Streptomyces noursei ATCC 11455: one gene and its partner. The main gene of each other region encodes a partner of the protein of the gene in region 2 in a complex. Links are inferred from orthologs where the notes say so. Each region holds a gene or a part of one and is shown on either strand. Other genes may lie near its edges.

Evidence for each region.
Region 1: the proteins of dnaN (region 2) and SNOUR_RS33105 are in contact, whole or in part, in a solved structure (PDB 1OK7), measured with the Escherichia coli proteins. The link is inferred for Streptomyces noursei ATCC 11455 from one-to-one orthologs.

Annotation. Positions count from the first base shown.
Region 1 is NZ_CP011533.1:7,762,476-7,766,116, reverse strand. Bases 775-3,641 are described here. They hold SNOUR_RS33105 (DNA polymerase IV), read right to left. Parts: upstream 2,998-3,641; coding sequence 1,552-2,997; downstream 775-1,551. Other genes in these bases: SNOUR_RS33100 (MerR family transcriptional regulator), read right to left, coding at 3,075-3,641; SNOUR_RS33110 (PRC-barrel domain-containing protein), read left to right, coding at 1,208-1,642; gcvP (aminomethyl-transferring glycine dehydrogenase), read right to left, coding at 775-857. Outside these bases: more of gcvP, read right to left, coding at 1-774. UniProt on the Escherichia coli protein: Poorly processive, error-prone DNA polymerase involved in translesion repair and untargeted mutagenesis. Copies undamaged DNA at stalled replication forks, which arise in vivo from mismatched or misaligned primer ends.
Region 2 is NZ_CP011533.1:4,815,510-4,820,928, forward strand. Bases 1,109-3,943 are described here. They hold dnaN (DNA polymerase III subunit beta), read left to right. Parts: upstream 1,109-1,878; coding sequence 1,879-3,009; downstream 3,010-3,943. Other genes in these bases: gnd (phosphogluconate dehydrogenase (NAD(+)-dependent, decarboxylating)), read left to right, coding at 3,181-3,943. Also shown: chromosomal replication initiator protein DnaA, read left to right, coding at 1-893; more of gnd, read left to right, coding at 3,944-4,059; DNA replication/repair protein RecF, read left to right, coding at 4,101-5,237; SNOUR_RS20350 (DciA family protein), read left to right, coding at 5,234-5,419. UniProt on the Escherichia coli protein: Confers DNA tethering and processivity to DNA polymerases and other proteins. Acts as a clamp, forming a ring around DNA (a reaction catalyzed by the clamp-loading complex) which diffuses in an ATP-independent manner freely and bidirectionally along dsDNA.

The sequences.
Region 1 (3,641 bases), 2.9 Mb from region 2 along the record:
CCGAAGCCCATCGGGACGCCGAAGCGCTGGCTGGTGCCGACCGCGATGTCCGCGCCGAGCTCACCGGGCGGGGTGAGCAGCGTCAGCGCGAGCAGGTCGGCGGCGACGGTGACGATCGCGCCCAGCTCGTGCGCCCGCTCGATCACCGCGCGCGGGTCGCGCACCGCGCCGGACGCGCCCGGGTACTGGAGCAGCACACCGAAGACGCCGCGCTCGGCGATCTCCTCGGGGATGCCGTCGGACAGGTCGGCGACCACGACCTCCACACCGGTCGGTTCAGCCCGGGCCCGGATCACGGCGACGGTCTGCGGCAGACAGTCGGCGTCGACCAGGAAGACGCCCTGCTTGACCTTGCCGACCCGGCGGGAGAGCGCCATCGCCTCGGCGGCGGCGGTGCCCTCGTCCAGCAGCGACGCACCGGAGGTGGGCAGTCCGGTCAGGTCGGCGACGACGGTCTGGAAGTTCAGCAGGGCCTCCAGGCGACCCTGCGAGATCTCCGGCTGGTAGGGCGTGTAGGCCGTGTACCAGGAGGGGTTCTCCATGACGTTGCGCAGGATCACCGGCGGCGTGAAGGTGCCGTAGTAGCCGAGCCCGATCATGGGCGACAGCACCTGGTTGCGGTCGGCGAGCGCGCGCAGCTCGGCCAGGACCTCGGCCTCGGTGCGGCCCTCCGGCAGACCGAGTGCCTCGGTGCTCTTGATCACGTCGGGCACGGCGGTGGCCGTGAGTTCGTCCAGCGATCCGAAGCCGACCTGCGCGAGCATCTTCGCCTGCGCCTCGTGGTCGGGGCCGACGTGCCGCTGCTCGAACGGGATGCCCCGCTCCAGCTCGGTCAGGGAGATGCGGTGGGTGTTCATCTGCGGGGGCCTCCTGGTCAGTACGACCTACGAGGGGCACCACGGCGCTGGTGCCCGGACGGCCTCCCCCTCTGTCATCTCAACCTGAGAGCTTCACCGGTCCGCGGGCTGCGGTCCGGCTTTCACCGTCGGTGAGGAGGGGTTCCGGCATGGTGCCTGTCCGTGGCCCGCCCTGCTTTCCAGAGTGACCTCGTCCATGCGGTACGTGTGCCTGAGAGATTCCGGGGAGGATTTGCTCCTTCGGCGCCCTGGTCGCGAACGACAAAGGACTCTCCCGCATGGGGTCGACGGCCAATCGCCAGCCTACCAGCGCACCGCCGAAACGATCCTTCGAGTGGCCGGGGCATGAAATGTGCCGTTTCGTAGTGGTCACAAGGCAGTTGCGACCACGTGGAGGGACCGTGCAAACCGATATCGATCCCCGGAGCCTCATCGGCCGCAAAGCGTTCGACCGGAACGGCGCGAAAATAGGGACCGTCGACGAGGTGTACCTCGACGACGCGACGGGCGAACCGGAGTGGGCGGCCGTCCGCACCGGCCTGTTCAGCCGGGATGCGTTCGTCCCCTTGGAACCGAGCAAGATGGTCGGCGACAGCCTGCACATCCCCTACGACCGGAAGCTGATCAAGGACGCCCCGGACTTCGGCGTCGGCCGGCACCTCTCCCCCGAGCAGGAGCTCCAGCTCTACCACCACTACCGCCTGGATATCTCCTCACCGGCCTCCGACTCCGCCTCGCCCGCCGGCGACACCGACTTCGGGCGGATCGCCGGCGCGGACGACTGATCCGGCCCGCCGATCAGCGGCAGGGGCTCGCCCGGCCGCAGCGCCGGATCGTCGACGGTGAAGGTCCGCACCCGCCCCGGTGCGGACCATGGCGTCTCGAACCGTACGGTCACCCTCCCCAGGCCACTGCCCTGCACCCACCCGGCGCCGAACTCCTCGTGGACCACGTCCAGCCCCGGATACCAGCGCCGCGGCAGCTCCACGCCGGCCTCCGGCTCGCCCGCCGCCTCCTCGGCCGGCTCCGCGGCCCCGCCCGCCGCCTGCTCCTCGGCCTCCCGCTCCGTGGCCAGCTGGGCGAAGAGGTCCTCCTGCGTGAAGTCGGCCAGCCCGGTCACCCCCACGCCCAGCAGCCGCACCCCGCCCGTGGTGTCCACCGTCTCCAGCAGCCGCACCGCGGCCTCCCGGACGACGGCCGGGTCGTCGGTGGGCCCGCGCAGCGTCTCGGACCGGGTCAGCGTCGAGAAGTCGTAGTTCCGGACCTTGATCACCACCGTGCGCCCGGACCGCCCGGCCGCCCGCAGCCGCCCCACGCACCGGTCGGCCAGCCTCAGCACCTCGTTCCGCACCCGCGTCCGGTCGGTCAGATCGACCTCGAAGGTGTCCTCCACCGACACCGACTTCGCGTCCCGCTCGGCCACCACCGGCCGGTCGTCCTGCCCCAGCGCCATCGCGTACAGCCCGGTGCCGTGCGCCTTGCCCAGCAGCCGCACCAGCTCCGCCTCGCCGGCCTCCGCGGTCTCCGCGACGGTGTGGATCCCGGCCCGGCGCAGCGTCTCGGCCGTCGCCGGCCCGACCCCGGGCAGCGTCCGCACCGGCATCGGCCCGAGCAGCTCCCGCTCGGTGCCGGGCTCGATCACCACCAGGCCGTCCGGTTTCGCCGCCTCGGACGCGATCTTGGCGAGCATCTTGGCGCCGGCCAGCCCCACCGAACCGGTCAGCCCCGTGGCCGCCCGGATGTCGCGCCGCAGCTGCTCCCCCACCGCCCGCACCGCGGCCGTCTCCGCCGGCACCCCGCCCGCCTCCAGGTCCACGAAGGCTTCGTCCAGGCTCAGCGGCTCGACGAGCGGCGAGAGCGCCCGCAGCAGCTCCATGACCGTGTCACTCACTTGGCGGTACAGCGTGAACCGCGGACTGAGATAGGCGGCGTTGGGACACAGCCGACGCGCCTGCCCCGTCGGCATCGCCGAGCGCACCCCGAAGACCCGCGCCTCGTACGAGGCCGTGGCGACCACGCCGCGCGGCCCGATCCCGCCGACGACCACGGGCTTTCCCCGCAGGCTCGGCTTGGCCGCCTGCTCGGCGGCCGCATAGAACGCATCCATGTCCAGATGCAGGATCGTCGGCGCACGTCTCACACCACTGATGCTGCCGCACACCACTGACAATCGACCCGATCCCGGGCCGGCAAGGCCCGCCGGTCGCCGGTCGTCCGTCAGCCGGCCCGATTCCGCCGCCGCGCCAACTCGTCGTGCGGGTTCTTCCCGATCAGCGTCTCGCCGGTGTCCACCCGCTCACCGTGGAGCTGCGACAGTGTGCCCTCCACGTCCCGCCACACCACGCCCACGGCGATCCCGAAGACCCCCTGGCCGCCCTGGAGCAGATCCACGACCTGGTCGGGCGAGGTGCACTCGTAGACCGTCGCCCCGTCGCTCATCAGCGTCATCCGCGTCAGGTCGTCCAGCCCGCGCGCCCGCAGGTGCTGGACGGCGGTGCGGATGTTCTGCAGCGACACCCCGGTGTCCAGCAGCCGCTTGACGATCTTCAGGACGACGACGTCCCGGAAGCTGTAGAGCCGCTGGGTCCCGGACCCGTAGGCCGGCCGGATGCTGGGCTCCACCAGGCCCGTGCGCGCCCAATAGTCCAGCTGTCGGTAGGTGATGCCCGCCGCCGCACACGCGGTCGGTCCGCGGTAGCCGATGTTCTCCGCCTCGCGGGCCCCCGACATCGCAGCGGCCTGTACCGGGCCACGGTTCGCCGCCGCGCCCCTGTGGAGCGGCAA
Region 2 (5,419 bases):
GTCTGGGCAAGACCCACCTGCTGCACGCCATCGGGCACTACGCCCGCAGCCTCTATCCCGGCACCCGGGTGCGGTACGTGAGCTCGGAGGAATTCACCAACGAGTTCATCAACTCCATCCGGGACGGCAAGGCGGACGCGTTCCGCAAGCGCTACCGGGACATGGACATCCTGCTCGTCGACGACATCCAGTTCCTGGCGAGCAAGGAGTCGACCCAGGAGGAGTTCTTCCACACCTTCAACACCCTGCACAACGCCAACAAGCAGATCGTGCTCTCCAGTGACCGGCCGCCGAAGCAGCTGGTCACCCTGGAGGACCGGCTGCGCAACCGCTTCGAGTGGGGCCTGATCACGGACGTCCAGCCGCCTGAGCTGGAGACCCGGATCGCGATCCTCCGCAAGAAGGCGGTGCAGGAGCAGCTGAACGCGCCGCCGGAGGTGCTGGAGTTCATCGCGTCCCGGATCTCGCGCAACATCCGCGAGCTGGAGGGCGCGCTCATCCGGGTCACCGCGTTCGCTTCGCTCAACCGGCAGCCGGTGGACCTGGGGCTCACCGAGATCGTGCTGAAGGACCTGATCCCCGGCGGCGAGGACACCGCGCCGGAGATCACCGCGACCGCGATCATGGCCTCGACCGCCGACTACTTCGGGCTGACCGTGGACGACCTGTGCGGCTCCTCGCGCAGCCGGGTGCTGGTGACGGCCCGCCAGATCGCGATGTACCTGTGCCGGGAGCTCACCGACCTCTCGCTGCCGAAGATCGGCGCGCAGTTCGGCGGGCGCGATCACACGACCGTGATGCACGCCGACCGCAAGATCCGCGCGCTGATGGCCGAGCGGCGCTCCATCTACAACCAGGTCACCGAGCTGACCAACCGCATCAAGAACGGCTGACGGCGGCCCGCCGCCGGCCGCGACCGCCACCAGGGCGCCCCGGGATCCGCTCCCGGGGCGCCCTTCGTCGTACAGGTCCGGGAGGGCTCTCGGAATCGCTCCGCGGCGCGTCCGCCGGCCTGCGAGGGCCTGTCGTGGGCCGGCTTCCGGGGTTTCCGGGGCGGTTCGCCGGCCGGTCGCCGAGGGTTGAGCACCGTCCGCCGGCCTCTCAAACCTGTGGAGCGCGCCGGTTCTGTTCGATTCCCGGCGAGGTCACGGCCTCTCTCCACAGATTGGGCAAGAATCTTCCGTCCACAGCCTGGGGAGAGGAAAGTTATCCCTGTGAGATCCACAGGCCCGGGTGTTGACGGACCATCGGACAAGGTCAACCGCGTGTGGATTTGTGGCCAACCGTAATCCACAGGCTGTGGACAGAGGCTTCATCCACAGGGGTGGTGATGACTTGTCCACCGGCCACCCACAGGTTGGGGGCTGTTGTCCCCAGTGATCCCCAGCTTCTCCACACCGCTGTCCACTGTTCGGCAACGCAACACCACCACTCACCACGCCGAGTGAAAGCGGTCACACCAAGGTGGTGGGTTGGGCTGTGGGGAACGTGGGTAAAGCTGGGGATGGCACTGGGGAGAAGTGCCCCGGCCCTGTGCATGGGGTGTGCAGAACTTCGCGTGGTCCACAGCTGAGGCCGCTTATCCACGGCCGCCACCCACAGGCTCGGTGGACAAAAAGTCGGCGCTGACCTGCACAAAGGAAGTTGTCCACGGTTTCCACAGGGCCTACTACTACGACCACGGATATCAACCGGGGAATTCGCTTCGAATCGGGCCCTGTGCACAACTCGGCTCGGGAGCGCTTCGCTCCGGTCGAGTCGACTTGACCCCGAGCCGCACCGACTGTCGGCGGCGTGCGTCAGACTGGTCTCCGGCAACCCAGCCGACGACGAAGAGCCAGCAGGGCGAGAGCCAGCAACAGCAGGAGGCGGTTTCCGGTGAAGATCCGGGTGGAGCGCGATGTACTCGCGGAGGCAGTGGCCTGGGCGGCCAAGAGCCTCCCGGCCCGTCCGCCGGTGCCCGTCCTCGCGGGCCTGCTGCTGAAGGCGGATGACGGCGCACTGAGCCTCTCCGGCTTCGACTACGAGGTCTCCGCACGGGTCTCGGTGGAAGCCGATGTGGAGGAAGGGGGCACCGTCCTCGTCTCCGGCCGGCTGCTCGCCGACATCTGCCGGGCGCTCCCCAACCGCCCGGTGGAGATTTCCACCGACGGTGTACGAGTGACCGTGGTGTGCGGCTCCTCCCGCTTCACCCTCCACACCCTGCCTGTGGAGGAGTACCCGTCCCTGCCGGCGATGCCCACCGCCACCGGCACCGTCGCCGCGGAGGTCTTCGCGGCGGCCGCCGCCCAGGTGGCCATCGCCGCCGGCCGCGACGACACGCTGCCGGTGCTCACCGGTGTGCGGATCGAGATCGAGGGCGACACCGTCACCCTGGCCTCCACCGACCGCTACCGCTTCGCGGTCCGCGAGTTCCTGTGGAAGCCGGAGAGCCCGGACACCTCCGCGGTCGCCCTGGTGCCCGCCAAGACGCTGCTGGACACCGCCAAGTCGCTGAGCAGCGGCGACACCGTGACGCTGGCGCTGTCCGGCTCCGGCCAGGGCGAGGGCCTGATCGGTTTCGAGGGCGCCGGCCGGCGGACCACGACCCGTCTGCTCGAAGGTGACCTGCCGAAGTACCGGACGCTCTTCCCGACCGAGTTCAACTCCGTCGCCGTGATCGAGACCGCCCCCTTCGTCGAGGCCGTCAAGCGTGTGGCGCTGGTCGCCGAGCGGAACACCCCGGTGCGGCTGAGCTTCGAGCAGGGTGTGCTGATCCTGGAGGCCGGCTCCAGCGACGACGCACAGGCTGTGGAAAGGGTCGACGCCGACCTGGACGGCGACGACATCTCGATCGCCTTCAACCCGGGCTTCCTGCTGGAGGGCCTGTCGGCGATCGACTCCCCGGTGGCCCAGCTGTCGTTCACGACCTCGACCAAGCCCGCGCTGCTCAGTGGCCGGCCGGCCAAGGACGCCGAGGCCGACGACGCCTACAAGTACCTGATCATGCCGGTCCGCCTCTCGGGCTGACGCGGCGGACGGCTTTCGTACCGACCGGGCCCCGGCTCTCCGCCGGGGCCCTTGCGGCGACCGGCTGACAGGCCCTGATGAGCGGCTGAGCCCACAGCTGTGCACAGGGTCTCGGGCGTAGGCTCGGACTCGGGTACGAACAGCAACCACTATGTGCAAAGAGGGTCTCTGATGGAGCTCGGTCTCGTCGGTCTCGGCAAGATGGGCGGCAACATGCGCGAGCGCATTCGCCGCGCCGGCCACACCGTCATCGGATACGACCGCAACCCCGACCTGGCCGACGTGGGCAGCCTGAAGGAGCTTGTGGACAGGCTCCAGGGTCCGCGGGTGGTCTGGGTCATGGTTCCGGCCGGTGCGGCCACCCAGTCGACGATCGACGAGCTGGCCGAGCTGCTCTCGCCCGGTGACCTCGTCGTGGACGGCGGCAACTCCCGCTGGACCGAGGACGAGAAGCACGCCGAGGAACTGGCCGCCAAGGGCATCGGCTTCGTCGACTGCGGCGTCTCCGGTGGCGTCTGGGGCCTGGAGAACGGCTACGCCCTGATGTACGGCGGCGACAAGGAGCACGTCGCCAAGGTGCAGCCGGTCTTCGACGCCCTCAAGCCCGAGGGCGAGTTCGGCTCCGTGCACGCCGGCAAGGTGGGCGCGGGCCACTTCGCGAAGATGGTCCACAACGGCATCGAGTACGCGATGATGCAGGCGTACGCCGAGGGCTGGGAGCTGCTGGAGAAGGTCGACTCCGTGGAGAACGTCCGCGAGGTCTTCCGCTCCTGGCAGGAGGGCACGGTCATCCGCTCCTGGCTGCTGGACCTCGCGGTCAACGCCCTCGACGAGGACGAGCACCTGAACAAGCTGCGCGGTTACGCCGAGGACTCCGGCGAGGGCCGCTGGACGGTCGAGGCCGCGATCGACAACGCCGTGCCGCTGCCGGCGATCACGGCGTCGCTCTTCGCCCGTTTCTCGTCCCGCCAGGACGACTCCCCGCAGATGAAGATGATCGCCGCGCTCCGCAACCAGTTCGGCGGCCACGCGGTCGAGACCAAGAAGTAGGCACAACCAGCTCAGCAGCCGGGGGAGGTCGGCGCGTAGTCATGCACGTATCGCATCTGTCGCTTGCCGACTTCCGCTCGTACGCCCGGGTCGAGGTCGCGCTCGATCCGGGCGTCACGGCGTTCGTGGGCCCCAACGGGCAGGGCAAGACGAACCTGGTCGAGGCGGTCGGCTATCTCGCCACGCTCGGCAGCCACCGGGTCTCCTCGGACGCGCCGCTGGTGCGGATGGGTGCGGACCGGGCGATCATCCGGGCCGCGGTCGTCCAGGGCGAACGCCAGCAGCTGGTGGAGCTCGAACTCAACCCGGGCAAGGCCAACCGCGCCCGGATCAACAGATCGTCGCAGGTCAGGCCGCGTGACGTGCTGGGGATCGTACGGACGGTGCTGTTCGCGCCCGAGGACCTGGCGCTGGTCAAGGGCGACCCCGGGGAGCGCCGGCGGTTCCTCGACGAGCTGATCACCGCCCGTGCGCCGCGGATGGCCGGCGTGCGCGCGGACTACGACCGTGTCCTGAAGCAGCGGAACACCCTGTTGAAGACGGCGGCGCTGGCCCGTCGGCACGGCGGGCGGCAGATGGACCTGTCGACGCTGGACGTCTGGGACCAGCATCTGGCCCGCGCCGGCGCCGAACTCCTGTCCCAGCGGCTCGACCTGATCGCCACGCTGCGGCCGCTGGCGGACAAGGCGTACGAGCAACTGGCGCCCGGCGGCGGACCGTTGGGGCTGGAGTACCGCGGTTCCGCGGGCGAGGCGATGGCCGCCGCCACGAACCGCGAGGAGCTGTACGGCGCGCTGTTGGCGGCGCTGGGCGAGGCCCGCAAGAGCGAGATCGAGCGCGGGGTCACGCTGGTCGGGCCGCACCGGGACGACCTGCTGCTGAAGCTCGGCCAGCTGCCGGCGAAGGGCTATGCCAGCCACGGCGAGTCCTGGTCGTACGCGCTGGCGCTGCGGCTGGCCTCGTACGAGCTGCTGCGCGCGGAGGGCAACGAGCCGGTGCTCGTGCTCGACGACGTCTTCGCCGAGCTGGACGCGCGGCGCCGGGAGCGGCTGGCGGAGCTGGTGGCACCGGGCGAACAGGTGCTGGTGACCGCGGCGGTGGACGACGATGTGCCGGGAGTGCTGGTGGGGGCGCGGTACGCGGTCTCCGGCGGCACGGTGGAGAGGGTCGACCGGTGAGCGAACCGCAGCCGGAACGGCCCAAGACTCCGGAACTGTCCGGTGTGGACCTCGCCCGCCAGGCGCTGGTGGCCGCCAAGGAGCAGGCGCGCGCCCGGGGCGCCGCCGCCCAGCAGAAGAAGCAGGCCCGCCGCGGTGGGCTGCGCTCGGGCGCGCGGGCGGACGGCCGGGACCCGCTGCCG